Regions from separate parts of the Acetobacter sp. P1H12_c genome, predicted to be linked through region 3. Evidence: predicted binding sites of a transcription regulator. Region 3 holds the regulator's gene; each other region holds the start of a gene.
What was found. The regulator LexA, encoded in region 3, represses DNA repair genes until DNA is damaged. The targets are predictions, from matches to a motif close to TGTTCTANNTANGTTC.

Region 1: the regulator LexA is predicted to act here: its motif matches at 3,410-3,425, upstream of recA (recombinase RecA).
Region 2: the regulator LexA is predicted to act here: its motif matches at 8,606-8,621, upstream of KP699_RS10805 (ImuA family protein).

Annotation. Positions count from the first base shown of each region.
Region 1 is NZ_JACRVR010000001.1:24,842-35,444, forward strand. Features, by position in the region: gene KP699_RS00120 (glucan biosynthesis protein) at 1-1,160, opposite strand, end outside; gene KP699_RS00125 (winged helix-turn-helix domain-containing protein) at 1,237-1,596, opposite strand; gene KP699_RS00130 (GNAT family N-acetyltransferase) at 1,690-2,214, shown strand; gene recA (recombinase RecA) at 2,233-3,258, opposite strand; gene KP699_RS00140 (gamma-glutamyltransferase) at 3,487-4,890, opposite strand; gene KP699_RS00145 (DsbA family protein) at 5,067-5,846, shown strand; gene hemA (5-aminolevulinate synthase) at 5,917-7,179, opposite strand; gene KP699_RS00155 (hypothetical protein) at 7,271-7,774, opposite strand; gene KP699_RS00160 (transketolase-like TK C-terminal-containing protein) at 7,941-9,920, shown strand; gene gap (type I glyceraldehyde-3-phosphate dehydrogenase) at 9,946-10,603, shown strand, end outside.
Region 2 is NZ_JACRVR010000021.1:1,134-11,736, reverse strand. Features, by position in the region: gene KP699_RS10830 (LysR family transcriptional regulator) at 1-708, shown strand, start outside; gene KP699_RS10825 (SDR family oxidoreductase) at 853-1,635, shown strand; gene KP699_RS10820 (hypothetical protein) at 1,728-2,123, shown strand; partial or broken gene KP699_RS16765 (IS5/IS1182 family transposase) at 2,145-2,257, opposite strand; gene KP699_RS10815 (error-prone DNA polymerase) at 3,159-6,332, opposite strand; gene KP699_RS10810 (DNA polymerase Y family protein) at 6,329-7,882, opposite strand; gene KP699_RS10805 (ImuA family protein) at 7,767-8,561, opposite strand; gene KP699_RS10800 (ATP-dependent helicase) at 8,718-10,603, shown strand, end outside.
Region 3 is NZ_JACRVR010000002.1:177,107-187,709, forward strand. Features, by position in the region: gene KP699_RS03485 (thiamine phosphate synthase) at 1-124, opposite strand, end outside; gene KP699_RS03490 (thiazole synthase) at 121-897, opposite strand; gene thiS (sulfur carrier protein ThiS) at 904-1,101, opposite strand; gene KP699_RS03500 (FAD-dependent oxidoreductase) at 1,167-2,162, opposite strand; gene KP699_RS03505 (DUF3429 domain-containing protein) at 2,290-2,766, opposite strand; gene eno (phosphopyruvate hydratase) at 2,949-4,226, shown strand; gene KP699_RS03515 (septum formation initiator family protein) at 4,395-4,724, shown strand; gene rpmG (50S ribosomal protein L33) at 4,876-5,043, opposite strand; gene glp (gephyrin-like molybdotransferase Glp) at 5,196-6,395, shown strand; gene KP699_RS03530 (carbohydrate porin) at 6,402-7,709, opposite strand; gene lexA (transcriptional repressor LexA) at 7,973-8,638, shown strand; gene bioD (dethiobiotin synthase) at 8,744-10,168, opposite strand; gene KP699_RS03545 (alpha/beta fold hydrolase) at 10,165-10,603, opposite strand, start outside.

The DNA of each region.
Region 1 (10,603 bases), on a different contig from region 3:
TTGGGCCGCCAGAAGGAGACGATATTGTCATTCACTTCATTCGGGGTCGGGATTTCCACCAGATCCACCCAGCCCTGCCCCCAGTCCCCGATGGGTTCAATCCACAGAGACGGCCGTTTTTCATAATTCAGGGCCAGATCTTCAAAATCATGGAAGTTCCGGCGGCGCTGCATCAGACCAAAGCCCCGCGGGGAATCATCCGAAAACGCCGAGAACTGCAGATCCAGCGGGTTCCGCAGCGGGCGGAACAGTTCCTGCCCTGCGCCGGTCCACATCTGGAGGGCCTCACTATCATGCGCGGCGGGACGCCAGTCATCCACATGTGTGCGGTCATTGGCGTCAAAATAGAACATGCCCGTCAGCGGAGCGATGCCGGACTGGTCAATTTTGGTGCGGGGATAGAGGGTGGACTGCACGTCAAACACCGTCGTATCGCCCGGACGAATGGTAAAGCGGAACGCCCCGGCAACGGAGGGACTGTCCAGCAGCGCGTGCACCACCACGGCTTTTACGCCCGGCTGTGGTTTTTCCAGCCAGAAGGCCCGGAAAAGGGCAAATTCCTCACCCTTCGGGTCCCCTGTGCCGTCCGCAAAGCCCCGGGCAGACAGGCCATAGCTCTGCCCTTTGGCAACGGCGCGGAAGTAGGATGCCCCCAGAAACACGCAGAATTCTTCCATCACACCGGGAGTGTTGATGGGTGTGCGCAGACGCAGCCCGGCAAAGCCGAGATTTTCGTCTACTTTCAGGGATGGGTCACCATAAGTGAACAGATCGGCGGAATAGGGAACAGGCTCGGATTTCCCGTCCTTGATCTCAAAAATATCAATCCGGGGGCGGTAGAGAAAGCCACGCGGAAAAAACGCAACATCAAACGCCAGGCTGTCATCATGCCACAACGTCCGGTCTTCCCGGTAGGCAATGCTGCGGAACTGGTCAAAATTCAGATTATCCAGCGCTTTGGGCAAGGTCTGGTCCGGCCCGTGATAGGGCGCACTGGCAAGACGACGGGCAATCTGCCGCACCGTCATGTCATCAAACATACCCGTCGCTCCTTCAAGCCCTTCTGCCCGCGCCTGCCGGGCAACGCCGCCCGCCAGAGTAGCGAGTGTCGCCCCCGCGCCAATCCGAATTAAGTCCCGCCGCTGTACAGATGAAGACACTCCAGACTCCCGAATTCCCTATGATTTAGGGGCTAAAAATTTCTTTTGTGACAAAATCACCGTGTGATACGGCTTTTTAAGGGCATTCCACGATTTGTGGTGTTAAGAGTTTTTCAAGTTCAGCAAGATGGGCCTCAGCAACCTGTGCTGCCTGTTTTTCAATATCCCGGTAACAGCGCACCACAGCCTCGCCTTCGGCTGTCAGAAACGCGCCGCCGCCGCCGCCGGGCCGCGTCACAACCAGCGGTTCACGGAACATCTGGTTCAGACTATCCACCAGCAGCCATGTCCGGCGATAGGACATGCCCATAGCGCGCCCCGCCGCAGAAATAGACCCTGTTTCCGCCAGTTGCTCAAGCAGACGAATTTTCCCATGCCCCAGAGCAGGTTTTTTGTCCGCATCCACCCGCAAGGTCAGTCTTAACCGCTCAGTCATTCACCTGCCCGCGTTCGCGTTCCCGTTCTCTGCATGATACCATAAGAACATGATGTTTTCTTTTACCCGGACCCGCGCCCCGGCCATCTTCTCATGACACATCTCAACGCAGATATCATCTGGCGCCCCATGAGACCAGATGATCTTGCCGCCATCATAACACTCGCGGCACACATCCACCCGGATTATCCGGAAGATGACGATATTTTCAGAGAACGGCTGAGGCTTGCCCCGTCAGGCTGCTTTGTGCTGGCCGATGCAAGCGGGGTGCATGGCTATCTGATCAGCCACCCGTGGGCGGGGCATCTCTCCCCGCGCCTGAACTGCCTTCTGCACCATCTGCCTGCCCAGCCGGAAAGCTGGTATCTGCATGACCTTGCTCTGGCTGAAACCGTAAGGGGGCAGGGGCGTGCCAAAGAGGCCATCCTGCTGGCAGAACACGCTGCCCGGAAGGCAAATCTGCCGGTGCTCAGCCTGACAGCAACCGGGCCAGCCCGCACATTCTGGCTAAAGCAGGGCTTTACGCCAGAAGATATTTCCGAGGCTGAAAAAGCCGTGCTGGCCTCGTATGATCCCGAAGCCAGCTTTTTGTCCCGACCTGTTTCAGGCCGGGTCTAAACGACTGAAAAGAACCGCTTAGTCTTCCACATGGTGCTCGGGGGCCAGCATCATGGCTTCCGCCACAATACCGGAATGTTCACGCACCTTGCGTTCAATCTCGGCAGCCATTTCAGGGTGGTCACGCAGGAACTGCTTGGAGTTTTCACGCCCCTGACCAATCCGCTGGCTGTCATAGGAGAACCATGCGCCGGATTTTTCCACCACACCGGCTTTCACGCCCAGATCAATCAGTTCCCCGACCTTGCTGATGCCTTCACCATACATGATATCGAACTCGACCTGACGGAACGGCGGGGCCATCTTGTTCTTGACCACCTTCACCCGCGTCTGGTTGCCCACCACCTCATCCTTGTCCTTGATGGACCCGATGCGGCGGATATCCAGACGCACGGAGGCGTAGAACTTCAGTGCGTTCCCGCCCGTCGTGGTTTCCGGGTTGCCAAACATCACGCCAATTTTCAGACGGATCTGGTTCAGGAAGATCATCATGGTGTTGGAGCGCGCAACGGAGCCTGTCAGCTTACGCAGCGCCTGACTCATCAGACGGGCATGCAGGCCGACATGGCTGTCACCCATATCCCCTTCAAGCTCGGCACGCGGCACAAGGGCCGCCACACTATCCACCACCAGCACATCAATCGCGCCAGAGCGCACCAGTGTGTCCGCAATTTCCAGCGCCTGCTCACCCGCGTCGGGCTGGCTGATCAGCAGATTATCAATATCCACGCCCAGCTTCTTGGCGTAGCCGGGGTCCAGCGCGTGCTCGGCATCAATAAAGGCGCAGGTGCCGCCCCGCTTCTGGGCCTCTGCAATGGCATGCAGCGCCAGCGTGGTTTTACCGGAGCTTTCCGGGCCGTAAATTTCAATTACACGGCCACGCGGCAGGCCGCCAATCCCCAGAGCGATATCCAGCCCCAGAGAGCCAGTGGGAACCACGTCCGCCTGTTCCTTCGGGCGCTGTCCCAGCCGCATGACAGACCCTTTCCCAAAAGCCCGTTCAATCTGCCCGAGCGCGCCTTCAAGAGCTTTTGCCTTATCCATCATTCACCTTTCCTGTGGCCATCGACTACGGCCGGGAGTGCTGCACTGTTTCAAGACGTGCCATAAAAGCCGCGTACCGGGCAATGACCGGGATCACACCCCGATCCTCGCTCAGGCACCTTAAAAATGGTGTTTCCACCTGTTCTTATAGAAACAAAACGAGAACACTTCAAGCCGGAAACAGGCGGCCAAAAGCCGCCTTGCCTCCTGCCGCCAGCGCGACAGACCTTATTTGGTATGGCTGGAAGAGACCGCAAGGCCAGAGCCGCGCGGATCGGTCCACCCGAAGCATTTTCCGGAATCGCCCGGCAGCCCCGCAGGGCAGGACACAAAATTGGCGCGCCCCACACCGTCCGTCACGGTCGGGCGCTGCCCGGCAATCGCTGCCCGCAGTGCAATGGCTGCCGTATCCGCCGCAACATTCTGGCCAGAAGCCGTCGCCGCCGCGCGGAACTGGCTGGTGCCCTGATGCGCGATAGCCGCCGTCAGCAATGGCAGCGGACGCCGCACGGGGGAGGCCGCCAGCACGATCCCGGTCGAGCCAGCAACACGGCCGGTGCCGAACAGATTGTTCATGGTCAGGCCACAGCTGACCGTCTCACCCGTCCGGTCCGTCACCACAAAAGATGTGGAAGCAGGCAGGGGCGGCAGAGCAGACCCGGAAGGCAGGCTGCCACCCTGCAACAGGGCCTGCGCATCTGCTGCGGTCATCGCGGCCCCTTTGCCGGTCTGACGGGCGCGCCAGCCGGATACAACGGCTTCCGCCCGGACACCGGAATGGCCGTGATCATCCATCGCGCTATAAGCGGCGGCCGTTCCCAGCCCGCCATCGGCTGGCGGCGGCAGGAAGCTGATATCCAGTCCGCCGGAGCGCAGGGTCAGAGGCTGCTCCGCCACAGGCAGGCTGCTGCGCATATCCGCCGGTGTCAGACCCGCACCCGCTGCCTGAGATGCCAGCGTAAAGCTCTGCGCCAGAGAGCCGTTATACAGGTCCCCCACCCCGGCAATCCGCAGGCGCTCAAGCGCCCCGGCCAGACGCGGCTGCACCATCAGGTCATTCGCGCCCAGAACGGTACCGTTGCTGTTGGCAAAAATGGCGCGCGTTTTTTCATCCGCCAGCAGCGGCGTCTGCACCGCCGCCAGATCGGACGCCAGAAGGCCACCCACCGGCACGCCATCCGTCGCCAGATTACGGGCAGGCACGACCAGATCCGCAAAGTCAACATGGCCATAGCGCAACTGCATCAGATACAGGCCACGGGCCAGCATGGGCACGGCTGCCGGGCGGTCAGACTGCGCGGGGGTCTGCCCCGCGCGCGGCAGGAAAACAAAGGCCTGCCCCTGTGCATCCCCCGGACGCCAGGCCAGACAGGCTCCACCTGCCCCCAGCGAGGCGCGGGAGGGCAGGGTGACGGACAAGGCCAACCCCAGAGCCGCCGCGGCATCCGCCGCGTTCCCGCCCTGCGCCAGCACATCCCGCGCGACCAGAGCCGCCTGCGGTTCATCCGCCACAACCTCACCCACAAACCCCGTCAGGGCAGGGTGAGACTGCCTGGCCGGGCTATCATCCGCAAAGATGCTACAGGCTGTCAGGGGGATGGTGAGGGAACAGGCCATCAGTAGCGACGCCATCCGGGCTGAACAGGTCTTCATGAAATGCTCGGGCACGCCTTGATGTCTCCATTGCTCTGGTCTGCCCGCATGCCGGGCGTCTGAAACTCTGTTCTGGATTACCGCTGTTCCGGGCGTGCAGCAACACACACGCGGCATTTCCATCCCAGCGGTTCTGCTTTACACATAAAGACACGATGAAAAAGCTGATAACCTTTTCTTTCAGGCGCGCCGCTCTGGCCGGAGCCGCAAGCCTCCTCCTGCTCTGCGGTGGTGCGGTTTCCGCACGGGCGGCGGACAGCAGTTTCAGCCCCGCACAGCGTGCTGAAATTGTTGAAATCCTGCGGAATGCGCTCAGGACGGACCCTTCCATCCTGTCAGACGCCATCAGCTCCCTACAGGCGCAGGCGTCCGCCAGAAAAGCCTCTTCCGCGCTGGAGACGGTGCGCCGGAACAAGGCGCAGTATGGCCAGAGCACGACGGATGTTGTGCTGGGCAATAAATCCGGCAAGCTGGAAGTGGTCGAGTTTTATGACCCCCGCTGCCAGTATTGCCGCAAGGTGCTGGGCGATGTGGACCATCTGCTCGGCTCCGAGCCTGACCTCCGGCTGGTTTTAAAAGTCATTCCCGTGCTCGGGCCTAACAGCGTGATGGATGCACAGGCCATTATGGCCGCAGGGCTTCAGGGCAAATATGTCCCGTTTCAGAAAGCTCTGATGACGGATTCCTCAGCCCCCTCCGCCGAGCGGATCCATCGGATTGCTGAAAATCTCGGGCTGGATGCTGACCGCCTGCAAAAAGACATGAAAAGCCCGGCCGTAACGGCAGCGCTGAGCAAAAATGTCGAACTGGCAAAGGCGATTGATCTGGAAGGCACGCCGACCTTCATTATTGGCGACCGTGAAATTATTCCCGGCGCTGCGTCTGAGAGTGACCTGAAAGCCGCCCTCGACCGGTTGCGTAAAGCAACACACTAAACCCTCTGGCCTGCCCCCGGACCCTGTGAGCCGGGGGCAGGCAGAATGAGGCTTTTAGACCCTCAGCGTTTCAGGCGGCATCTTCCGTCTGGCGGGCAGGCATAATGCCTTCTTCCCGCAGCAGACTCGCCAGAGCGCGCACCATCTCATCCATCATCTCATCCGTATGGAACGGCCCCGGCGTCAGGCGCAGGCGCTCCGTGCCCTGCGGCACCGTGGGGTAATTGATGGGGGTGGCATACTGCCCGTATTCCACAAGCAAACGGCGGCTGATCCGCTTGCAGCGTTCCGCATCGCCCACCGGAATCGGCACGATATGGCTAGGTGTCATGGTAAAGGGCACCCCGGCAGCCCGCAGGCGGGCGCGGAAAGTGTTCACCCGCTCAAACATTTTCTCACGCCGCCAGTTTTCAGCCCGCACCTTGCGCACGCTGGTCAGCGCTGCCCCCACAACTGAGGGAGGAAGGGCAGTGGTGAAAATGAAGCCTGACGCGGTGGAGCGCAGGAAATCCGCAATCTCGGCCGAGGCCGTGATGTAGCCCCCATGCACACCAAAGCCCTTGGCCAGCGTCCCTTCAATAATATCCACCTGATCCGCCACACCATCCCGCTGGGAGATCCCGCCGCCTTCCTCGCCATACAGGCCGACGGCGTGCACTTCATCCAGATAGGTCAGGGCGTTATATTTCCGGGCCAGTGCGCAGATTCCGGCAATGTCGGACACATCCCCGTCCATGGAATAGACGCTTTCAAACGCGATCAGCTTGGGGGCGTCCGCAGGCGCTTCAGCCAGCTTTGCCTCAAGGTCTTTCAGGTCATTATGCTCGAAAATAACCGTCTGAGAGCCGCGCGCGCCCTTGATGCCAGCAATCATGGAGGCATGGTTCAGGCGGTCTGAAAAACAGATCCAGCCGGGCATGGAGGTCAGAATAGTCTGGAGGCTGGCCTGATTGGACACATAGCCGGAGCCAAACAGCAGACCGGCCTCCTTGCCATGCAGGCCGGCCAGTTCGGCTTCCAGCGCAGTATGCAGCGGGCTGGTTCCGGCAATATTGCGGGTGCCACCGGCCCCGGCACCGTGCTCACGGATGGCCGCAATCGCGGCCTCCTGCACTTCCGGCACCACGCCCATGCCCAGATAATCATTGGTGGACCAGACAATCACTTCCCGGCCTTCTGGCAGGGCTGGCAGCTCTTCCTCATACAGAGGGAAACGGTCTGCAAGGCGTGCCAGCGGGGTAAATGTGCGGTAACGCCCCTGCTGCCTGATCGCATTCAACGCCGTATGGCAGTGCTCATAAAACGGATGCCGGGCGTTTTTGATTGATCCCACGCTTATACTCTCCTCGCGTCGTCAGAAACGGTCGGGGCTCGGCGCAGGGCCCGTCGGCCGTCTGGCCGGTCTTCACATAAACTTGTCAGGGTTACTTCACATACACCCTGATAACGGACTTCGTCACGGTCGAATCCGGCATAGCGGCCATTTCCACCTGTGCGGGGGAGGCCCCATCCTTGATAATGGCCTGCGTTACGGCCTGCCCGTCACCCTGCACAAGCTGGACCAGAGCCTGCTGGTCTGTCGCGGAATCCGCGCCCGGCGGCACCAGACACTGCACCACAAACAGGATGTCAGGCTTGCTCGCCAGCGCCTTATGCACAATCTGCTCCACCGGCCCGCTCCATTCTTTTGGAGACGTTCCCGCGACAAGCTCGATCAGCGGCGGCACAGGCGGCGGACCGGGCGGGGCTGGCGGAATATAAGGCACAGGCGGTTTGCCTGCCCGCGCATTGAAGGTTTTCTGGTCCACCAGCTTGCACCCGCTCAGGCACAGCGCAACACCTGCCACAAGCGCCACCCGGAAAAACGGCCCCTTTTCTGTAAAGCGGGAAACAGACAGCATAACGGGCAGAACTCCGGTGTCAGACAAGGGGGGACTCTTCTTGTCCTCTATTCGCGCTCCTTTGCGGCGGACGCAAGGTAAAGCCTCTTATCCGGGCCGCAAAACTTGCTCTCCTCCCCGCCCGGCTTTATTGAGCAGGGCACGATCAGGAAGACCTGTCGTGAGGACAGGCCCGTTACGGCAAGGCAGGCGAATGGCAGCAGCCCTTTCGACAGACCCAACCGACCTGCGGGAAGAGACCCAGCTTTCCGCCCAGCAAAGCGCCGTGGCCAGAATGAGCCGCGCCGCGCGCCTGCTGCTGAATGCGGAACACCTACCGCCCCATGCCCGCACCTTGCTAAACCGGATGTGCCTGCCCGTAACCGCCCTATGGTGCCGCGTGCTGCGGTTTGACCCCAGCGCCCCCGACTGGCCGGACCGGGACCGGTTTGTCGTCCCCTCCACCACCATGCTGCCCCTTCTGCGTGCCATGCTGCGCCTGACCGGCCCGGCGACAGAGGCCGCTCTCCCACTGGAATATGGCCGCCACCCTGCGGTGGAAGTTGCACCGGGGCTGGCAGGGCAGGGTGTCGCCGCCGCCGTGGGCATGGCCTTTGCGGAACAGACGCTGGCGCGCCGCTTTGGCCGCTCTCTGGTCAACCACCGCACATGGGTCCTTGCGCAGGATACGGACCTTGCAACGGGTGTGGCGATGGAAGCCGCCCAGCTTGCCGGGCGCTTCGGGCTGGACAGGCTGGCCGTTCTCGTCACACCCCCCGCAGGCCCTGATAATGGAGACTTTGCCGATTCGCTGACCCGCTTCAGCGCCTCCGGCTGGACCGTACGTAAGGTGGATGCTGGCAATGCCGCTGCCATCAGTTCCGCGCTGGCCGCTACTCTCCGGGCGCGCAAACCAACGCTGATCGCCTGCCTGCCCTCCGCCCCCGGTCATGCTCTGGCCGAGCCACACCTCCCTCCGGAAGAAGAGCTGACCGGCCCATGGAGCCCCACCGCCCGGCGCGGTGCCACCACACGCCGCTCCTGGTTGCGCCGCTTTGCGCGCCACCGCCTGCGCACAGCCTTTGAGCGGGAAATACAGGGCCAGCGCCCGGCGCTGTTTGAGGAAGACTGGCACCGCGCCTGCCACTGGCAGATGCAGAGCGCAGAAGGACACGCAACACAGGATGCAGGCCTTGCCGGGCTGCGCGCTCTTTCTGAACTGCTACCGGAACTGGTCTGCCTGACTGCGGCATCGGCTTATCGTCTTGATCTGGCGGCACCGGTCGCCCTGCCCGCCACACAGCAGGCCCGTGCGCGGCTGCTCCCGGCCGAGCAGTCCTGCGGCATTCAGGATCACGGCATGGCTGGCATGCTAAATGGTATTGCCTTGCATGGCGGCTTGCTGCCCTGCTGTGCCGCCAGCATGATGACAGTGGACCGCATGCGCTCCGCCCTGCGCATGGCCGCCCTCATGCGCCGCAAAGTGCTGTATCTGCTGACAGGAGACGGGCTGGCGCTGGGGGATGGCGGCGGCGGCTGGCAGCCCGTGGAGCAGCTCGCCAGCCTGCGCGCCATGCCGCATCTGGCCGTTTTCCGCCCGTGTGACGTGCGGGAGACCACCGACTGCTGGGAGGCCGCTCTCACATGGCAGGGCGGCCCGGCCATGCTGCTGCTCTGCCCGTATGAAAACCAGCACGGGCCGCTCCCCGCTCCCGCCTTCGGCACCCCCTCCCGCGGGGGGTATGTGGTGAAGCAGGAAGAGACGCGGCAGGTCACGCTGATTGCCTCCGGCCCGGAGGTTGCCATTGCGCTGAAAGCGTCGCACCATCTTGCCCGGCAGGATATCCGGGCCACCGTGGTTTCCATCCCGTGCTGGGAGCTGTTTGCTGAACAGCCCGCCAGCTACCGCAAAACCGTGCTGGGCGCCTCTGGCCTGCGCGTGGGGATTGAGGCCGCTTCCGGCTTTGGCTGGGAACGCTGGCTTGGTGAAGAAGGAGTTTTTGTTGGCATGGATGATTTCGGCACGTCCGCCCCGGTCAACGCATTGTATGAACGTTTCGGCATTACTGTTGAGGCGATCTGTGAGAAGGTGCGGGCGCATCTTCTTACCTCAGGCGCTGAGCGGGGGTCTTCCCTGCGCACGCCGGACCAGCCCCGGACCCGCGTTCGGGGACCGTTAACGACAAGACCATAGAATAAAAAAACGGAGCTTAAAAAACATGGCAGTCAAAATTGCGATCAACGGATTCGGGCGTATTGGCCGGCTTGTTCTGCGTGGTATTATTGAAAGCGGGCGGACGGATGTTGTGCCGGTCGCCATTAACGATCTGGGCAGCGTGTCTGATAACGCTCACCTGCTGAGCTATGACAGCGTGCACGGTCGCCTGCCGGCTGACGTCAAGGTTGATGGCAACAAGCTGATCATCACAGCGCATGGCCGCACATGGGACCCGATTACCGTCTCCGCTGAGCGTGACCCTTCCAAGGTGCCGTTTCAGGGCGTGGATGTGGCCATGGAATGTACGGGCCTGTTCACCTCCAAGGAAAAAGCAGGTCAGCTTCTGGCCGCTGGTGCCCGCAAGGTGATTATTTCCGCTCCGGGCACAGACGCGGATGCCACCATCGTCTACGGCGTGAACCAGAACGTGCTGACACCGGACATGACGGTCATCTCCAACGCCTCCTGCACCACCAACTGTCTGGCCCCTGTGGCCAAGGTGCTGGAAGATACGTTCGGGATTGAACGGGGCTACATGGTCACCATCCATTCCTACACGGGGGATCAGCGCACGGTAGACACCCTGCATAAAGACCTGCGCCGCGCCCGCGCTGCCGCGCTGAACATGATCCCGACCTCCACGGGGGCTGCCCGCGCAG
Region 2 (10,603 bases), on a different contig from region 3:
CATGTCACGTCCGGGCTCTCTGAAATCACCAATGGGCTCGAAGCCCTCAATCGTTTTCGGGACCGACCCGCTGGACAGTTACGTCTGAACGTACCAACTGACGCCGCTCGGCTCGTTCTGGCCCCGGTCATGGCGCGTTATGCCGCCCTTTATCCCGACGTCCGTCTGGAAGTCGCGGTGGAGGATGCCGTGGTGGACATCATCGAACAGGGCTTTGACGCAGGTGTTCGCTATGGTGGCACAATACCAGAAGACATGATCGCGGTCCCGCTCTGTCCCGATCTGCGATGGGTGACAGTTGCATCGCCTGCCTATCTTGCATCAGCTCCCCCTCTTCGATGCCCGGCCGACCTACATCAGCATCGCTGTATAGGGATCCGGATGGGAAGCGGAAAAATCTACCACTGGGAGCTGGAGCGCGGCGAAGAGAAAGTCTTTTTGGACACGGACTGGTCAGTGATCGTCAACGAAACCGTTCTATCTATCGAGATCGCCGAACGCGATGGGGGGATCAGTTACAACCTTGAACGCCGGGCGGCAGTGCAGATCGCAAACGGGTCACTCGTCAAGGTCCTGCCCGAATGGGCCTCCATGGGCCCGCCACTCTTTATTTATTATCCCAGCCGGCGACAGCTTCCTGAAGCATTACGGGCTCTTATTCGCCTGATACAGGGGCAAAAACCTGATCAGAACGTAACAGGTGAATAAAAATGATCACTTCGTTGATTTCAGCTCTCCGCCTACGGCATAGATTTTCACTCATTTCGCGCTTAACTCCACAAACAAGTGGCAACAGGCATGACCAGCAGTGTGTCGTCCCGTTTTATGAAACTTGGGGAAGAGTGAGGACAGATGAGCAAACTTGCCATGATCAGCGGATCGTCTTCGGGTATTGGTTTCGAGATTGCACGTATCCTCGGCGGCATGGGTTATGACCTCGCCATTTCAGGGGCCAGTGATAAAATCCACGACGCCAAAACAGAACTCGAAAAGATCGGTGTAGCAGTCTATGCATTTCAGGCGGATGCAGCGACCTATGACGGCGTCGAAGGGTTCTGGCAGTTTACGAAAGATCTTGGACGAAACGTCGATATTGCCGTTCTCAATGTTGGCATCGGTCTGGGCGGGGCCTTTGTTGATAACAAGCTCGAAGATGATTTCCGGGTTATTTCCATCAATATCTCCGGGACGGTGCATCTGGCTAAGCGCGCAGTGCAGCACATGGTGCCCAACAAGGCCGGCCGGATCATGATTGTGTCCTCCCTCTCGGCAACCACACCGACACCTTACGAAACTGTCTATGGTCCTTCTAAAGCGTTCGGTTTTATGTTTTCAGAATCCCTGCGAGAAGAACTTCGCGATACGGGCGTCAGTGTCACAGCCCTGCTCCCGGGTGCCACAAACACGCGTTTTCACAAGAATGCCGGCATGGCCACCAGCAAGATCGATCATGGGCCCAAAAATGACTTGCATGTCGTGGCGCAGCAGGGTGTCGACGCTCTCATGCAAAGCGAAGATATGGTCGTTGGCGGCGATGCCGCAACAAAGCAGCAGGCTATCGACAACCGCACCACACCTGAAACGGTCAAAGCGGCTCGGCATGCCATTCTTTGCAAACTGAACGGCGTCGCGTGATCAGATAAATTACGGCTGAGATTGCGCCGGATGGTATCGGGCAGACACCCATCGTCTGTCCGATACCAGATGAGCAAGCCAGGGATAAGCTCATGTCATCAGAACGAACGTTTCCGGCACCTGAAATCAGCCGTTACCGTGTCGGAGAGTTCGCCGTAACGGTTCTGAGTGACGGCTCTCTGGACGCCTCGCTCGATCTTCTTGATGGGATTGATCAAGATGAGGCGTTGTCGCTTCTGGGCGCGGCAGACACTTCACCTTCATCGCACATGAACATCAATGCATTTGTTATTGAGGCCGGTGCGCGGACCATTCTTATCGGTGGTGGTGCCGGAAACCTCAACGGATGGGGCGGCCGACTGATATTCCCTGAAAGACAATGTTCGGTTCCGGGAGCATCCGACATCAATGATTTCTATAATCCGCAGAGGCTGCACTCCGCACTTCAATGGAAAAGCCCTCTGGATTATGATCGCAACGCTGCTTAACAGATAACCTATGGTCCGGAACTAAACCGGGGCACGTCCAATCCTCATGGTGGCCCGGGTGATACCGACAGTTCGGGTGAACAATCCCGTCTGCGATTTCTGATCGGCAAGACATGCTCTACGCGGGATCGAATCTCCTAAAAGGCTGTTAAAGTTGTTCAGGTGACTGACCATTTTCATACGCTTTCAGGCTCGACAATATTCCATGATCAGAACAAAACTATCCACAGGGCAAATCGCCTCAAAAACCAGTCATTTTTCACTGCAGTTCATTCCGGATAAGAAACGCTAAGTCATTGTTTTTATTCAATGCCGCAAAATGCGTTTTGGGATTTAATCCCAAAAGTGCCCTTTTTTACAACAGTGTTCAGTTTTTGTGGTACAAAACACACGGTGCAACCTGCGGTACTAATCACACACAAACCCAAACATCCTAAAATGCGCCAGACCAGCCCCTAGAGCAGCTTCTGTGACACCATCGCCCACTACACAGGGCCACAACGAGACAAAAATATCGATCCGCACACCTTTCACCGGAAACTCACACAGGTCGCTACAGCCTCAAGAAAATGGCCTCTCCGTTCACATAGGCCCATACACCTCCCTAGATTCACCTTCTTGCCGACAGAATTTCCCCAAGAGACGCCTGCCACCACCCTTTCCTCTTCCATACGCCCCATTTTCGCGGTTTGGAGGGCACGCTACCTCAATTTCATATGCACCCTTCGGATGCATATGAAATCGCTACGCTTTTTCTCTTTTCTTCTTTCCTCTATCGCCAAATAAATTCGGCTCCCTTTTCGATGCGACACCGTAACACGTCACACCCCCCTCCGACCACGCGGGGGCAAAAAAAGGCACTTGCCCTGTATTTCATGTACCAAATCCGGAAAAAAAAGTGACGGTTTTTTACCCCCCCCCCTTTTTTTGCGTCCAAACAGCAGCGGTCGAAATTCGCCCAGAAACTGACTTATCCACAGGCGAAAATGTAGGAATTTTGGATGCTAGTCAGGCTTGGCTCGAACAGCTTGTGGCTCAGTGAAAATTGCGCGATATGACGACGAGGCGTTCACCGTCTGAATCTGTTCTGGCTGTAGTGTCTGCGGAGGATCGGTTCCCGACGTCCGCCAGCAATATTGACAGATCGCTGATCTCCTTCGCCAAGAGATGCACGACGTCACCTTCTTTCTGGAGCATGCCTTTCACGGCCAGCATTTGGCCACCCAGCACCACACGCCGGTTGACGTCGAACAGATCCGGCCAGATGATGACGTTCATGTTGGCCGTCTCATCCTCCAGCGTTAGGAATACTACGCCTTCCGCCGATCCTGGTCGCTGCCGGACCAGCACCAGTCCCGCTACGGTGAGACGCTTCCCGTCCTTCGCCGCCAGCGCCTGCTGACACGTTATGATGTCCCGTTCTCGCAGATCCCTGCGAAGAAATGCGAGAGGATGGTCCCGTAGGCTCAGGCCAAGCTGGTTGTAATCTCGCACCACCTCCGCCCCATCCCGCATGGGCTGGAGCAACACATCGGGCTCATCTGCTTCTCGCGTTACTTCCGCAGCCGCAAACAGGGGCAATGGTTCATCGCGCAGAGCTTTGATCGACCACAGCGCCTCGCGCCGTGCCTGCCCGAGCGAGGGCCGGAAGGCATCTGCCTCGGCCAGATGGGTGAGGGCTGCTGCTTTGACACCCGCCCGACGCCATAGGTCATCGACCGAGGTAAACGGGCGTGAGGCCCGAGCGGCAACAATCCGGGCAGCATCGTCATTGGGAAGTCCCTTCACCAGACTCATGCCCAGCCGCACGGCGAACATCCCGTCAGGTCTTTCCGGTCCTTCCAATGTGCTGTCCCAGCGTGAGGTATTGACGCAAACGGGCCGGATTTCCACACCATGCTCCCGCGCATCGCGGACCAGTTGCGCTGGCGCGTAAAATCCCATTGGTTGGGAGTTCAGGAGCGAGGCCAGAAACACATCCGGATGCGTGCATTTCATCCAGGATGACGAATAGGCCAGAATAGCGAAACTGGCGGCATGGCTCTCTGGAAATCCGTAGGAGCCAAAACCTTCGAGCTGCTGATAGATCCGTTCTGCAAAATCCTCACCATAGCCGTTGGCGCGCATGCCCTCGATGAGCCGTCTCTGGAACTGCGAGACGGTACCCGTATTCTTGAACGTTGCCATGGCTCGACGCAGCTGATCGGCCTCGGCGGCGGTAAACCCCGCACAGATCATGGCGACCTGCATCGCCTGTTCCTGAAACAGCGGGATGCCTAGCGTTTTGCTCAGAACCGCTTCCAGTTCGGGTGTCGGATAGTCTTCGGGCTCAAGGCCCTCCCGGCGACGTAGATAAGGGTGCACCATGTCGCCCTGTATAGGGCCGGGCCGTACGATCGCCACTTCAATGACGAGGTCATAAAACACACGCGGTTTGAGCCGTGGCAACATGGACATCTGTGCCCGGCTTTCGATCTGGAACACACCAATGGTGTCAGCCTTGCGGATCATGGCGTAGGTGCGTGGATCCTCGGCCGGGATGGTCTGGAGCGTGAAGTGCTGGCCCTTGTGGTCCGCCAGAAGATCCAGCCCCTTTTTCATGCAGGTCAGCATGCCAAGCGCCAGGATATCCACCTTCATGAATTTCAGAACGTCGATATCGTCCTTGTCCCACTCGATAATCTGGCGGGCCTCCATGGAGGCCGGTTCAATAGGGACAAGCTCATCCAGCCGGTCATGCGTCAGCACAAAACCACCGGGATGCTGTGACAGATGACGGGGCACGCCGATCAGGCAACGCGCCAGATCCAGCGTCAGGCGGATGCGCCGGTCGGACAGATCAATGCCGCTGTCAGTCAGGGCGTCATCGTCCAGCTTGCGCCCCCAGCCGTGAATCTGGCCCGAGAGTGTGCGGATCAGGTCTTCCGGCAAGCCCATGACCTTGCCAACATTCCGCAAGGCCCCCTTGGCGCGATAGCGGATCACCACGGCTGTCAGGGCTGCACGGTCACGCCCGTAATGCTCATAGACCCACTGGATGACCTGCTCACGGCGTGCGTGCTCGAAATCTACATCGATGTCCGGCGGCTCGCCCCGCTCTTCGGAGACGAAACGTTCGAACAGCAGGGAGTTGCGGGCGGGGTCGATGGCGGTGATGCCCAGCACATAACAGACTGCAGAATTGGCAGCCGACCCACGACCCTGGCAGAGAATGTCCTGAGAACGGGCATAGCGGACGATACTGTTTACGGTCAGAAAATAGGGCGCATAATTCATGCGCCCGATTAGGGCGAGTTCATGGTGCAGGCTTTTGCGAACCTCGTCCGGAATCCCCTCGGGATAGGTGCGTGCGGCCGCTTCCAATGTCAGGGTTTCCAGCGCCTGCTGGGGCGTCTGGGCAGGCACGGACACTTCATCCAGATACTGATAGGCCAGATCATCGAGCGAGAAACGGCATCGCTCCACGATATCCATGGTGCGGGCAACCGCTTCGGGGTAACGGCTGAACAGCCGGGCCATCTCCTGCGGTGGCTTGAGATAACGGTCGGCATGGCGTTCGCGGACGAACCCGGCCTCGTCGATGGTCGTGTTGTGCCGGATGCAGGTGACGACATCCTGCAGGATGCGCCGGTCATGGGTATGGAACAGCACGTCATTGGTCACGACTGTTGGCACACGCGCCTGATGCGCCAGGTTCGCCAGTTCATACAACCGCATCTGGTCATTGGGGCGACGCAGGAGGGTAAGGGCCAGGTAGGCGCGATCGGCAAAGACGTCCTTCAGCTTGCGCAGATGCAGCGCGCAGGCATCGTCTGCCGTGTCGGGGAGCATGACAACGATCTGGCCTTCACCCCACGCGACCAGATCCTCCCAGAGAAGACGGCATTTCCCTTTGCCGGCACGCGCCTTGCCGAGGGTCAGCAGACGGCAGAGGCGGCCATAGGCGGCCCGGTCCATCGGGTAGACCAGCACGGGCGGGAAATCGGCCAGATTGAGACGGCATCCCACAACAAGCCGGAGCCCGACCTCTTTTGCCGCGACATGGGCCTGCACCATCCCGGACAGAGAATTGCGGTCGCAGATGCCCAGCGCTTCAATGCCAAGAGCCTTTGCCTGAGCAAACAGTTCGATCGGAGAAGACGCCCCGCGCAGGAACGAGAAATAGGTCGTCACCTGCAATTCGGCATAACGTGGTGCCGAGGGGCTCATCCGAAAATCCCGTGCAGAAACCAGCCCTGCGAGCCGGTCTCGCTATGCTCACCGTCACCAGCACGGTAAAGCCAGAAGCGCTCGCCGCTGGTGTCTTCCACCCGGAAGTAATCGCGGGCGATGGTCAGCTCGGCGTCATTCTTCCACCACTCGCCAAACACCCGCTCCGGCCCATCGGCACATTTTACTTTCCGTCGCACACCACGCCAGATGAAGAACAGCGGCGGCTGGTCCGGCAGTTCCGCCATGGCCTGCACCGGCTCAGGTCGCGCCAGCAGCCGGGTAGGGCGTGGCCAGTGCTCCGGCCAGTCCTTTGTCTCTTTGGGGGCCAGCGCGGGCACGCGGCAGAAGGAGCGTTCGGGGAGATCGCTTTCCACGGGGGCAAAGCGATACAGCGCCTGCATGCCGACACGGTTGGCCAGTGTGTCGATCAGGTCGAACACATCGGCTTCTTTCTCGGCGATCAGGGAAGACACGGTTTGTCGCCGATCCATGGGTTCCGCCAGAGAGGCGATCAGCACCATGCGCTCGATGCCGAAGCCCGGATTGATCGTTTCGATCTTTTCGCACAATAGTCGCGTCAGGCGCTTCACATCGCGTACCGGCATGGCGGTCGCGACCCGGATCGCCTCGGTTCGGCTGTCCACCCGATGCAGCAGCAGATCAAGACGGCGCACGCCCTGTCCGCGTTCGTCCAGTCCCTGGCAGAGCAGCGGCACCAGCTTGCCGATGTATTTGGCGATAGTTTCGGCGGCCCCGATCGGCTCGGCGAAATTCCGGTTGACCTCGACCGGGTTAACCGGGCGGACTGGCACGATGGCTTCACCCATACGCCCGAACGCCTGATCCAGCCGGCGGGCGACGTCGGGGCCAAACCGCAAGGCCAGCGGTGCGCGGGGCATGGCGGCCAGTGGTCCGATGCGGGATACGCCCAGCGTGGCCAGACCCTCAATAATAGGGGAGGGCAGGCGGAGAGCTTCAACGGGCAGATCAGCGAGAGCAGAGGTCGTTTTATCTGAAGGGATAGCCGCAATCGCTAACTGGCCATAGCGGGCCATGGCGTGCGCGGCGCCCCAGGTGTTCGCCACCACGGCCTTTGCCCGAAACCCGGCTCCCGCCATGCGGTGGACCATATCCTTGAGCATGGGAAGTTCGCCACCATGCAGGTGATCGGCCCCGGTCGTGTCCAGAACCAGCCCGTCCGGCGCATCGACGGCCACGATGGGCGCGATCCTGTGCTGGAACCACAGGGCAAGTTTTTCCAGCCCCAGCCGGTCGCCTTCGGGATCGGCATCCATCAGCACCAGATCGGGATAGAGCGCCTGAGCCTTGGCCACCGGTATGCCGGGGCGCAGCCCCAGCTTCCGGGCGGCGAGATCGACCGACAGGACAACTCGTCGCCGTCCTTCCCGTCCGACAAGGGCCAACGGCGTTTCAGGCGCGGGCGCGTCTGGTCCAAGTCGTTTCCTGATCCGGTCGGTCGGCCAGAGTGGCAGGTAAAGCGAGACGATCCGCGACCGGGATACAGGGAGAGAGCCTTCCTTTGGCATCACAGGCCTCCACTTCAAAATCGGCACATTCGCCCGCCCGGGCACGGATGAGTTCCAGCAACCAGCGCGGTCTTCCAACGCCGGGCACCGGTAAAGGCACGGATGGCAGGACTGAGACCCGCCATCGGGTCACACTGGCAGTCGGCTGGCCGAAATCCGCCGCATCCGTCTGTCGTCGCCACCGGCGTATCGCGATGCCAAGCGAACCAGACGTTTCAGCCGCCAGTTGCAGGCGACGTGAGGCCGTCATGGACAGACGCGCCACCTCGGCGACCACGGCCCCAAGGCCGCCATGCCGCAGCCCTTCCTCGAAGCAGGCCAGCACATCGACGTCTGAACTGGCCTCGACAAAAATGGTCCGCCGAGCAGAAAGCCCCACCTGTTTCAGGGAGGGAGCGAACACGTCCTGGCGGGTGACAATCCAGAGCACCGTGCCGCGCGTGCGGGCTGCAATCCCGGCGCAGAACTGACCGGCGGCAGCACTGTGCAGGGCGTCGTTGCCTCCGCCCGCCACCTCATGCAATGCCCCCAGCGCCAGACCGCCACCGGGCAGACGGGCGTCGATTTCGCGCACACCAAAGGGCAGCACCGTGCGGCGTCGATCGCTATGACCTTCAAGCCGACTGATCGTGGCCCGTAGCGTCTCCAGACCGGGTTTTTTATGGGTTTCAGTAGTCATGTCACGGCTCGGCGTCCCTTGTGCAGGAGTATTTCATGATTATGTGTTCCTGATTTGTTCCAATCATGCTACGCAAGTCAATGCAAATTCGCTCTGTATCCGGCATGGTGGTGTCCAATGTTGGTTCAGTATTGTTGATGAAAGTGCGCTAAGGAATTGAATCCAGAACCTTCTCCCGTTTCGGGCAGCGACGATTATCTGTCCCGTCTGAATGACGCGCAGCGGCAGGCCGTCACGCACGGGACCGGAGTCTCGGCAGGCGGGGTAGATTCACCCCCACTGCTGGTCATCGCTGGCGCTGGTTCGGGCAAGACTAACACGCTTGCGCATCGGGTGGCGCATCTGATTGCGTCGGGGGCTGATCCGCGTCGTATCCTGCTGCTGACCTTCTCGCGCCGGGCCAGTGTGGAGATGACGCGGCGGGTGGAACGCATCTGCAAAACGGTGCTGGGCGACAAGACCGGTCCACTGGCCGACGCGCTGGCCTGGTCCGGGACGTTTCATTCCATCGGTGCGCGGCTGCTGCGGGAGTATGCCCAGCAGATCGGCATGGATCCGGCCTTCTCGATCCATGACCGGGAAGATTCTGCTGACCTGATGAATCTGATTCGCCATGATCTCGGGTTTTCGAAAACCGAGAAGCGGTTTTCTGGTAAGGGCACGTGCCTTGCCATCTATTCCCGTGTGGTGAATTCCGGCGCACCGCTCTCCGATGTGTTGCTGAAGCACTATCCGTGGTGCGCGGGCTGGGAAGCCCAGTTGAAACAGCTTTTTGCAGGCTACGTCACGGCCAAGCAGGAACAGGGCGTGCTGGATTACGACGATCTGCTGCTATGCTGGGCGCAAATGGTCAGCGACCCGGTTCTGGCCACTGACATTGGCGGCAAATGGGATCATGTACTGGTTGATGAGTATCAGGATACCAACCGGCTGCAGGCGGACATCCTGCTGGGCATGAAGCCGGACGGGCACGGGCTGACGGTGGTGGGTGATGACGCGCAGAGCATCTATGCCTTCCGGGCTGCGACCGTGCGCAACATTCTTGATTTTCCGGCGTCCTTCGATCCCCCGGCCCGTGTGGTGACGCTGGAGAGGAACTATCGTTCCACGAAACCCATTCTGGATGCGGCCAATACCGTGATCGGCGAGGCGGCAGAGCGGTTCACCAAGGATATGTGGACCGAACGGGCGTCGGAGGAAAAGCCGCGACTGGTCACCATCTGGGACGACACGGCGCAGGCCAACTACATCGCCGATCGGGTCCTGGAAGAGCGGGAGGCCGGGACACCCATGAAGCAGCAGGCCGTGCTGTTCCGGGCTTCGCACCATAGCGGCACGCTGGAGGTGGAACTGACCCGGCGCAATATTCCGTTTGTGAAATTCGGTGGCCTGAAGTTTCTCGATAGTGCGCATGTGAAAGATGTTCTGGCGCTATTGCGTTTTGCTCAGAACCCACGCGACCGCATCGCCGGCTTCCGTGTGTTGCAGCTTCTGCCAGGCGTGGGTCCAGCCTCGGCCCGGCGTGTGCTGGATACGATGGGGGAGAATGCTCATCCGTTCGAGGCGTTGAAGGATGTGAAAGCGCCGCAGCGCAGTGGCGAGGCCTGGACGGGGTTTGTGAATATGCTGACCGCTCTCGGCAGCCATCAGGTCGGCTGGCCGGGCGAGATCGCCGCTGTGCGCTACTGGTATGAACCGCATCTGGAACGGCTTCATGAGGATGCCTCCACCCGGTTGGCCGATCTGGTGCAGCTGGAACAGATCGCCGGCGGCTATCCGTCACGCGAGAAATTCCTGACCGAACTGACGCTCGACCCACCGGATGCCACGTCCGATCAGGCTGGCGTGCCGTTGCTGGATGAGGATTATCTGATCCTCTCCACCATTCATTCCGCCAAGGGGCAGGAGTGGAAAAATGTCTTCGTGATGAACGCCGTCGACGGATGCATTCCATCCGATCTGGCTACCGGTGAGAAGGATGACATCGAAGAGGAACGTCGCCTGCTCTATGTCGCCATGACACGGGCGAAAGACAGTCTCGA
Region 3 (10,603 bases):
GCAGATCCTCCGGTGAGCGGTCTTTGACGCGGAGCTGGATGAAACGTGCTCCAGCACCGCCCAGCCGGTCCACCCAGAGCGCGGTATCAACAACAGGATAAATTTTCTGCGGGAGAGAGGTCATGCCAGCAGAGCCTTTCCGGCAACGGGGGTTGAAGGAACAGCCATATCACGCTCTTCCATAGGGTCAGCCGTGCGGGCCAGAACGCCCGCCTGTACGGCAAAGCGAAAGGCCTCAGCCATCAGCGCAGGGTCACCGGCCTTGGCCACAGCGGTATTAATCAGCACGGCGTCATACCCCAGTTCCAGCGCCTGCGCCGCATGGGAGGGCACGCCAATGCCCGCATCCACTACCAGCGGCACGTCCGGAAAATGCGCCCGCATGGCCCGCAGGCCAAACACATTGTTCAGCCCCTTGCCAGACCCGATCGGCGCGCCCCACGGCATCAGCACTTCACACCCCACGGCCAGAAGGCGCTCGGCCACCACCAGATCTTCCGTGGTGTAGGGAAAGACTTTAAAGCCGTCTTCCGTCAGCACGCGGGCGGCTTCCACCAGCCCGAACACATCAGGCTGAAGCGTATCCAGCTCCCCGATCACTTCCAGCTTGATCCAGTCCGTGCCGAACACTTCGCGCGCCATATGGGCCGTCGTGACGGCCTCCTTAACCGTATGGCACCCGGCCGTGTTGGGCAGAACCGGCACACCCAGTTCCTGAATAAGCCCCCAGAACGCCTGCCCGGCCCGTTCCCCGGCAGATTCGCGCCGCAAAGAAACCGTGACCACACCCGGCCGGGCTGCCCGGACGGCATCACGCAGAATGTCGGGAGAGGGATATTGCGCCGTGCCGAGCATGAGCGGCGAGGACAACTCCGTGCCATAGAAAGATTTGGTCATAAGGTCTTACCCTCCCTGCATCGGGGCAACAATTTCAATCCGCGCCCCATCCCGCAGGACAGTTCTGGCGCGGTAGGGCACCGGCACAAAACTGCCATCTATGGCTGTGGCAACCCGAGCCCCGCCGTAGCCGAGTTCATCAATCAGAGCCGCCAGAGTTTTGGCTGAGACCTCATGAGCTTCATCATTGACCACGATCTGCATATGGGTGTTCCCCTTCAAACTCCGCTGCCGGACTAACGCACGTTCCCCCTGTGGAGTAACCGCGTTCAGCCTGCGGTAACCGATGCCTTAAAAATCACGTCCGCCGCCTCCCGCGCCCGCGCGGGAGAGAGCAGAAATCCGTGCCGGTACATCCCGTTGATATAAATATGCCGCCCGTCGCGCACCACGGCTGGCATGTTATCGGGGTAAGACGGACGTAACCCGGTGCCCATTTCCAGAATTTCTGCTTCCGCAAACCCCGGATGCAACGTCCAGACGGCATTCAGCAATTCCGTCATGGAGCGCACGGTCATGCCGCCCGAGTTCTCGCTCTCAATCATGGTCGCCCCGACCATAAAGACATGGTCAGCCCGCGGCACAATGTAAATGGGAATACGCGGGTGCAGCATCCGCACCGGCCTGTGCAGCACAACATCAGGGCACCGCAGCAGGAGCATCTCCCCCCGCACGCCACGTAAAGGCGCATGCAGGGCGGAGACGGTGTTGCGGACGGTCAGACCCGTGCAATCCACAATCCAGTCAAATGCTGCCTCATCAGGAGCCTGCCCGCCGTCCAGAACAACCCTGCCGCCCAGTGCCTCCAGCGTCCAGCCGAGTGCCAGCAAAGCCTTGCGCGGGTCCACGTGACCTTCATCCGCAAAAAACAGCGCTTTATGGAAACGGCCGGCCAGATCCGGCTCAAGAGACGCAATTTCTTCAGTGCCGATCGTCTGAAAATGTGATGTACGCCGCCCGAACCGGGCAATCTCGCCCACATCCCTCGGGGGAGCCAGCACCAGACTCCCTGCCCGCACCACGTCGGGCACATGCGCGGCCCACCAGTCCACGGAATCGACGGATTGCGCTGTCACCTCCGGGGGAGCTGACTCGGCCTCACACCAGGGGGCCAGCATGCCACCGGCCATCCATGATGCCCCGGCCCCGATCCGACCGCCGGACTCGTAAAGCGTGACCTGCGCGCCGCGCTCGGCCAGCGTGACAGACGCCGTCATACCGGCAACACCGGCACCTTTGACCAGAATGCGCGGAGTGCTGTGCATGCTCATCCAATCCTTCCATGTCCACCCGACCGTTCCATCCGGGCTTTCATGTTATAACAAAAGAACGGAGCGAGACTAAAGACCTGTATCATCAAACTCTTGTTCCCGCCCTCTTCACACCCTCTGCCTAGAAGAGCCGCGCGACAAGCACCACCAGCAGGCAACATTCCGTAATCGCCGTGACAATCCAGCGCAGCCCCATATAGCCGCTTGGCAAAGCGCCCGTGCGCCAGCCCTGCCGTTCCAGCAACGCCAGCAGCGGCACTGCCACCGCGAGAATCGCAACGCCTGCCACAGGCATCCACGCAAACGCGGTATAGGCCGCAACCCACCCGACAAAAGCAGGCACCACACCCAGCACAAGGCGGGTGATATCCGTCCGGTCCGCCCGGCTCGTCACAATGACGGGTGCAGGCTCCAGCGCCAGCCCCCAGTGCACCGCCCCGAAAAAGGCCAGAGACACGGCACAGTAGGAAACAAACGCCATCATCAGATTAGGGATGGGCACACCAGATGAAAAAAATACGATCCCGCACGCGCAGAGAATTAGGGGGATAAGCCCCGCTATTGCCAGCACCACAGCCACAAACGGTAGTCTCTTCATGAGCCTCGGGCGTGCCTCCTCTGCACGGTTTCAGGTCGTCAACTGGTTGACAGAAAAGCCCAAGAGGCTGCCACTAGCAACTACAGGGAAACGCGCGCCGCCGCGTTTCGTTGAAGGAAGAAGAAAAACAACGCATCTGGGCCAGCCCAGGTCGCCTGAGCCTGAAACGGGAATGAGAAATTATGAGTGCCATTGTCGATATCATCGCGCGTGAAATTCTGGACAGCCGCGGAAACCCGACAGTTGAGGTGGATGTGGAACTGGCCTCAGGCGCTAAAGGCCGGGCTGCTGTCCCCTCAGGTGCATCCACCGGCGCGCATGAAGCCGTTGAACTGCGTGACAAGGACCCCAAACGCTTTGGCGGCAAGGGCGTTCTTCAGGCCATTGAAAATATTGAAAACGAAATTCTGCCGACTCTTCAGGGCGCCGAATCTTCGGATCAGATTGATATCGACAACGCGATGATTGATCTGGACGGCACCCCCAACAAGAGCCGCATGGGTGCCAACGCGATTCTCGGCGTTTCTCTGGCCGTTGCCAAAGCCACGGCGGCTGAGCTTGAAATCCCGCTTTATCGCTATGTTGGCGGTGTCTTTGCCCACACCCTGCCCGTCCCGATGATGAACATCGTCAATGGTGGCGAACATGCCGATAACCCCATTGATATTCAGGAATTCATGATCCAGCCGGTCGGCGCGCCGACGGAATCCGATGCCATTCGCTGGGGTGCGGAAATTTTCACGCATCTGAAAAAGGCGCTTCAGGCTGCGGGCCATAACACCAATGTCGGGGATGAAGGCGGATTTGCCCCGGCCCTGAAATCGGCTGATGAAGCTCTGGGCTTTATTACCCGCGCAGTGGAAGCCGCAGGCTACCGCCCGGGTGAAGATGTGACATTTGCGCTGGACTGCGCCTCCACCGAATTCTTCCGTGATGGCAAATACATCATGAAGGGTGAAGGCAAGACCTTCGATTCCGGCGAGATGGTCAGCTGGCTGGCTGATCTGACCCGCCGTTACCCCATTGCCTCCATTGAGGACGGTCTGGCGGAAGACGACTGGGAGGGCTGGGCTCTCCTGACGGAAACACTTGGCAAAAAAGTGCAGCTCGTTGGGGATGATCTGTTCGTGACCAACCCTGAGCGCCTGCGTCGTGGCATCAAGGCTGGTGTCGGCAACTCCATTCTGGTGAAGGTCAACCAGATCGGCACGCTGACGGAAACGCTGGAAGCGATCGAGGTCGCCCATAAAGCAGGCTACACAGCCGTTATGAGCCATCGCTCCGGTGAGACGGAGGATTCCATCATCGCGGATCTGGCCGTTGCGACCAATTGCGGTCAGATCAAAACCGGCTCGCTCTCCCGGTCTGACAGAACCGCAAAATACAACCAGCTTATCCGGATTGAGCAGGAACTGGCGACCGCAGCACAGTATGCTGGCCGCTCCATCCTGAAAGCCTGAGTAAGGCACCTTTTTTAAGGATCGAACCCGTTGAAAAGCCGTGCTCTCCGGAGCGCGGCTTTTTTTATGTCTGCGTTAGCAGAGAGAGCTTCCTGTCCAGAACTTCATGGTTTAGAAATAAAGATATGACCAGAATGACACTTTCCGGGGCAGAGGGACGCTAAAACCGTGAAGATAGGCCGCTTTATCAGACGTGCTGTGCGCGCCATTGTTCCCCCCACCGTTTTTCTGGGTATTGCGGTTTATTTTGGCTGGAACGCCACGCAGGGTGACCACGGGATGAAAGCCTATCAGCAGCAGCTTCTCCTGCTGGATCAGGCAAAACAGGCCCAGCAGGATGCCTCAGCCGAACAGATTGCCTGGAAGCGGCGCGTGAATGGCCTGCGGGAACAGTCTCTGGATAATGACACGCTGGATGAACGCGCCCGCGCCATGCTCAATCTGGCCGATAAGAACGATATCGTTGTGCCGTATGACCGGCATGACCCGCTTTACTAAGCACCAGTCTCACGAACAGCCAGAACCCCGCAGACCCTCGTCTGGCGGGGTTTTTCTTTGCCCGTGCCCACAGCGCAGCGAGCAAGCAGGCATAAAAAAAGCGGCCCCAGAGGGAACCGCCTTTTTAAATCTCTTACCCGGAAGGGAGAGATTATTTGATTTTCGCTTCACGGAAGACGACGTGCTTGCGCGCAACGGGATCGTACTTCTTCAGTTCCATCTTACCGGTGTGCGCACGGGCGTTCTTTTTGGTGACGTAGAAGTAACCGGTGTCCGCCGTGGAAACGAGACGGATTTTGATAACATTGGTCTTGGCCATAGCTTCCTCAGCAGAGCATCGTTAAACCCGGCACCACGCCAGAAACGTGGTCGGGTGGTGTTCAAGTGCCGGCAAAATGCGCATACAAGAGCCAAACGTCAAGCATTCTTGCATCATTCAGGCGTGGGAATAGCCGAAAGGAGTAAAAAAACATGCTGGATGTGGCTGTTGCACGCGCCCGAATCCTTGAAAAATTCTCTGCCTGTGGTCTGGAAACCGTCTCTCTCGCCGATGGCTGCGGTCGTGTGCTGGCATCCCCTCTGACGGCCCGCCTCTCCAATCCCCCCGTCTCCATCTCCTCCATGGATGGCTATGCCCTGCGGGCGGAAGACGCGCAGGAGGGCGCATCGCTGCGCATTATCGGTGAAGCCCCTGCGGGCCATCCGTCGAGCCTGACTGTGGAAAAAGGCACCTGTCTGCGCCTGTTTACCGGCAGCCAGATCCCCGCCGGAGCTGACATGGTCATGATTCAGGAAAACGTGCGGCGCGAGGGGGATAACGCAACCCTGCTCAGCGCGGGGCGCAAAGGACAATTTATCCGCACCGAGGGGCAGGACTTCCGTAAAGGCGACATTCTGGTTCCCGCCGGTCAGTGCATTGGCCCGCGGGATATCGGGCTGGCAGCCGCAGGCGGCCATATCTGGCTCCCCGTATCCCGCCGCCCGCGTATAGGCGTTCTGGCCACAGGGGATGAAATTATTCTCCCCGGAGACCCGGCCTCTCCAGACTCCATCGTCAATTCCGGCGCGTTCATGATTGTCGCACTGCTGAAGTCTCTGGGGGCGGATGCATTTCTGCTCCCCATCGCGCGGGATAACGCAGCCTCTCTCTCCGCAGCGATCGGACAGGCCCATTCGCTGGACCTTCTGGTGACCATCGGCGGGGCCAGTGTCGGCACGTACGATATCGTGCGCAGCACGCTGGAAGCGCACGGGCTGGATCTGAATTTCTGGAAAATTGCCATGCGTCCCGGCAGGCCGCTGATGTTCGGCCAGCTTGGCCACACCCCCGTTATTGGCCTGCCGGGTAATCCGGTGGCAGCACTTGTATGCAGTCTGGTGTTTATTGCCCCGGCCCTGCGCAAGCTGCTGGGGCAGCCTGTTCCGGAGGAAATGGAAACAGAACCCGCCCTGCTGGGGGCGGATATCGGGGAAAATGATCAGCGGCAGGATTTTGTGCGATGCCGCCTGACTCCGCAGGCCGACGGGCAGCTTCCTCTTGCCACTCCGTTCAGTTCACAGGATTCGGCTCAGCTCAATATTTTTGCCCAAAGTCAGGCTCTTCTGATCCGCGCCCCGTTTGCCCCTGCGGATAAAGCCGGAACACCCTGCCGAATTCTGCGCCTGCCCTGAGGCCTTTCAGAACGACACGCTGGAGTGCAGCCCAAAAATCGCTTCATCTTTCACCCGGCGGCCTGCGGTATCCAGAACCCCGCCGCTGGGTGAGAGCATCCCCTGCAAATCAGGCTGGATCAGCAGCCAGCGTGTAGCCTGAAACTGGTACGTCAGTTCCAGATGGTATTCCGCATGCTGGGCCAGCGTCCCTGCGCGCCGCTCTGCACGGCGCAGTACAGGACTGGCCTCGCCATAACCAAAGCCAAGAGCCAGCACATCATCCGCGCGCTGGAAGGGCGCGTTAAGCACAAGCCCCGCATCCACCGCATTGGCAATCTGGTTGCGGTTTGCTGGGGGAGCCCATGTCGCCCGCACAAAGCCCGCGAGCGTCTGCGCGCCAGACAGGCTGGCAAGCTCCTGATCCGCCACGGCATACAACGTCCAGTTGCCTTTATGCCGCACAGAAGAGTCGGCCTGATCCGGAAAGCGGCCCGTATCCCCATAGCCGCCCAGCTTATAGGTGCCGTCCCGCCCCCAGAGCTTTGTGTGATACTGCGCTTCCAGAAACATCAGCACGCCGGTGCCAAAATGGAACCGCGTGCCACTCGGGTCCTGATTCTGGTTCCACGGATCTGCCTCATTCAGGAAACTGGCCCCGATGGGGTTATCATCCGCAACCGCCGCCAGAACCGTCCAGTCATGGGACAGGGCATATTTGAGCCGGAGAGCAGGCGTCCCCAGCGGTGCGGCAGGCCCCTGATCATACAGGTTATTATCCGGCACCATAGGCCAGGAAAATGAGGCGTTCATAAACTGCTGAGCACCGTCACTCCCCATAAAATCATGGCTGAGGTCCAGCTTGCCAACCCGCAGGTCCAGCTTGTCATGGTCAAAGGTCTGACCATACCAGACCTCATAAAGCCGGAGATTGATATCCGCCTCAATCCCCGAGACCTGATTGAACACATAAAGCGGCTGATTACTGAAGGGATGCCCGCGAATATCCACGCCACTGATCCCGAGAGTGCCGAGCGGCAGATGCGTCAGACGGCCTAGGTCCAGCGAGAGCTGGCCCGTCGTCACCCCGATATAATTATTGGAAGGCTGGCTTCCGCCAACCGGAATAGCCCAGAATTCGTTCTGGTCCGTGAGCTGAAAATCCACACCATGCTCAGCGAGAGTACGGCGCACACCGCCCCAGTCCTGCGTCAGACGGTCTTTAAAACTGAACGCATCCTCGCCAGACTGTGCATCCTGCGCTCCCGCCGGAGCCACATTCAGGGTCAGGCAGGCGCAGAACGCTGCCGGAACTGTGATAATTTTTCTAAACACAAAACCTGTTCAAAATTACTATGCTACCGGCTGAAAGAACGGCTCCGGGTCCTGTGGCCAATAGCAACCGCCACCCGCTTAAATCGCCATACTGCAAAGCAACAGGCCCGCAACGGACCCTTCTGTTTCACAACTTTACAGGCCCCGCAAAAAATACAGAAGCGCTTTTGATATGACCGAATAACCCCTTGACCCAAAAAGAGAACTTATATAGAACAAAGTCTTATAAATACAAAAACGATCATCTGCTCCGGGGTGCCGCAATGCTGACGCGCAAACAGCACAAACTGCTTCTTTTTATTGATTCCCACCTCAAGCAGACGGGTTTTTCTCCTTCTTTTGATGAGATGAAAGAGGCCATGGGCCTGCGCTCCAAATCCGGTATCCACCGCCTGATTTCCGGGCTGGAGGAGCGCGGTTTTCTGCGACGCCATCATCACCGGGCCCGTGCGCTGGAAGTCATCCACCTGCCGGAAATCATGCCTGCGTCCGAGACCCTCCCCGCCAACGTCGTGCGCGGTGATTTCTCCCGTCCGCAGACAGCGGCACTGAAAATCCCGCTTTATGGTCGCATTGCCGCCGGTCTGCCCATTGAGGCAATGGCCGAGACCGACACCTTTCTGGATATCCCCAAAGATATGGTCGGCTCGGGCGATTACTACGCTCTGGAAGTCACTGGTGATTCCATGATTGAGGCCGGAATTATGGACGGCGACCACGTTATCATCCGTCGTACGGAAGATGCCGAGAACGGGCAGATTGTCGTGGCGCTGATTGATAATAGTGAAGTCACGCTCAAGCGCCTGCGCCGTAAAGGCAACACAATCGCGCTTGAACCCGCCAACCCGCGCTATGAAACGCGGATTGTCCCGGCGGAGCGTCTGCATATTCAGGGGCGTCTGGCCGGTCTGATCCGCCAGTATCACTAAAGCCCCGCTTGTGCGACCACCTCACCAAGCAACGCGCCTTAGGCGCGGGGATTGAGACCAGACCTGAGAAGGGGGCGTGATTTCGATATCACGCCCCCTTCTCACTCACACACTCTCCCTGCCTCCACAGACGGCATCCCATGAGGGAATGAGCCCGCTCAGCGTGCGCACAGCCTCCGGTGTAACAGCCTCCTGCTGCGGCAGTTCGGCCAAAATCCGCACCTTTCCTTTTCCCTCAATCGTTTTCCGATTCTCAGGGTTGAGTGGCCCGCTCAGCACCACTCCGGCAACAGCCAGACCTCTGGCCCGCATGGCCTCCAGACTCAGCAACGTATGGTTGAGTGTACCCAGCCCGCTGCGGGCAACCAGCACCACCGGCAGCCCCCAGCGTTCCGCCAGATCAAGCATCATCAACGTATCCGTGGCAGGGACCATCAGGCCGCCCGCCCCTTCCACCACCATCGGGCGTTCGGGGTTCTGCAACGGCAAAGCCAGAAGGGCCGGGTCAATTTCCGCTCCTTCTGCCTGTGCTGCGGCAAGGGGGGAGAGAGACGCCTGATAGGCTCCGGCGGGAGGAATACAGTCCTCCGGCAGACAACCACTCAGTTTTATAACGGTCGCAGTATCCCCTTCTTCATCCGCCAGCCCGCTTTGCAGAGGCTTCCAGTACAGGGCGTTCCATGCCTGCACGAGGCAGGCAGACGTCAGCGTTTTCCCCACGCCGGTATCTGTTCCGGTGACAAACACCCCGGCTCTCCGGGGTGTTTGGAAACAGCCATACGCCAGATGCCAGGTGGCCAGAGCGCCGCTCACATCAAACCGTGCCATCACCCGCCGCAGGTCTGCCGGGGAGAACGCCGCGACACCCTCTCGAGGGACAGACGCCCCGGTTGCCTTCAGGTGCCTGACAAACGCCAGTCCGCTTTCAAAAGGCTGAACACACCGCTCCGCTGTCCACCGCCCTGCACACAGGCGGGGCTGCCAGCCCTGCACGGTCCGGACGTCCGGGTACTCCGGCGTGCCTGCCACAAGCCCTTCTGCCGCGCAGGCATTCTGCCATTCCGCAAATGTGCCATCCAGCAAGGTTGAAACCGCAATCACGCCACCGGGCGTCAGGCGCTCGGCCAGTGTTTGCAGAACAGCGGCGGGTTCGGCCAGCCACTGAAAGACCAGATTGCCGCAAATCAGATCAAACGAACCCGCAACATCAGGGCGCGCGGCATCCATCTCACAAAACTGTACACGGTTACCGACGCGGTTGCGGGCACGTTCCAGCATCTTGGGGGCAATATCTGTCGCAATCAGTTCCGCCTCAGGCCAAGCTTCGTGCAACATCTGCGTCAGAAAGCCAGTGCCGCATCCCACTTCCAGAATACGGCGTGGCGCTTTGCCGGCCAGCCGGGACTGTAACAAGTCAAACAGCCGCCGAGCCGCCACACGTTGCAGCAGCGCCGCCGCGTCATAGCCTTCGGCAGCATCAAAACTGTGCTGAATACGGGTCTGTCGGGAATGGGCAGAACAGTCAGTCATGAATTTTCCAGCATCTGTAGAGTCATGCGCCGAATGACCTCGGCGCAGATATCGGGGTGCGTCTGTGGCAACATATGTCCTCCCTCTGCCTGCCAGCTGATCGGGAGGTCTGGCGGCAAGGAGGCGCGTGTCATGTCCGGGCTGACAATCGGGTCCTGCCCTCCGGCCAGAATACTGACCGCACCCGGCACCCCTGCCAGACGTGACAGAACGGGGCGCATATCCAGCGTCCTCAAATCTGTCAGCCCCTCCTGCAAGGCCTCTTGACTCACCATCTCAGAGGAAACTGGTCCGGCTCCACATCGGGTCCGAAAATCCATCACCACCTGAGCCGGATTCCGTATCAGCCCCGCCTGCATCCGTGCCAGCACACGCGGGGAAATACCCTGTAAAAACCCCTCCCCGGCGGCAAAACGCCCAAAGGCGTTGATACCG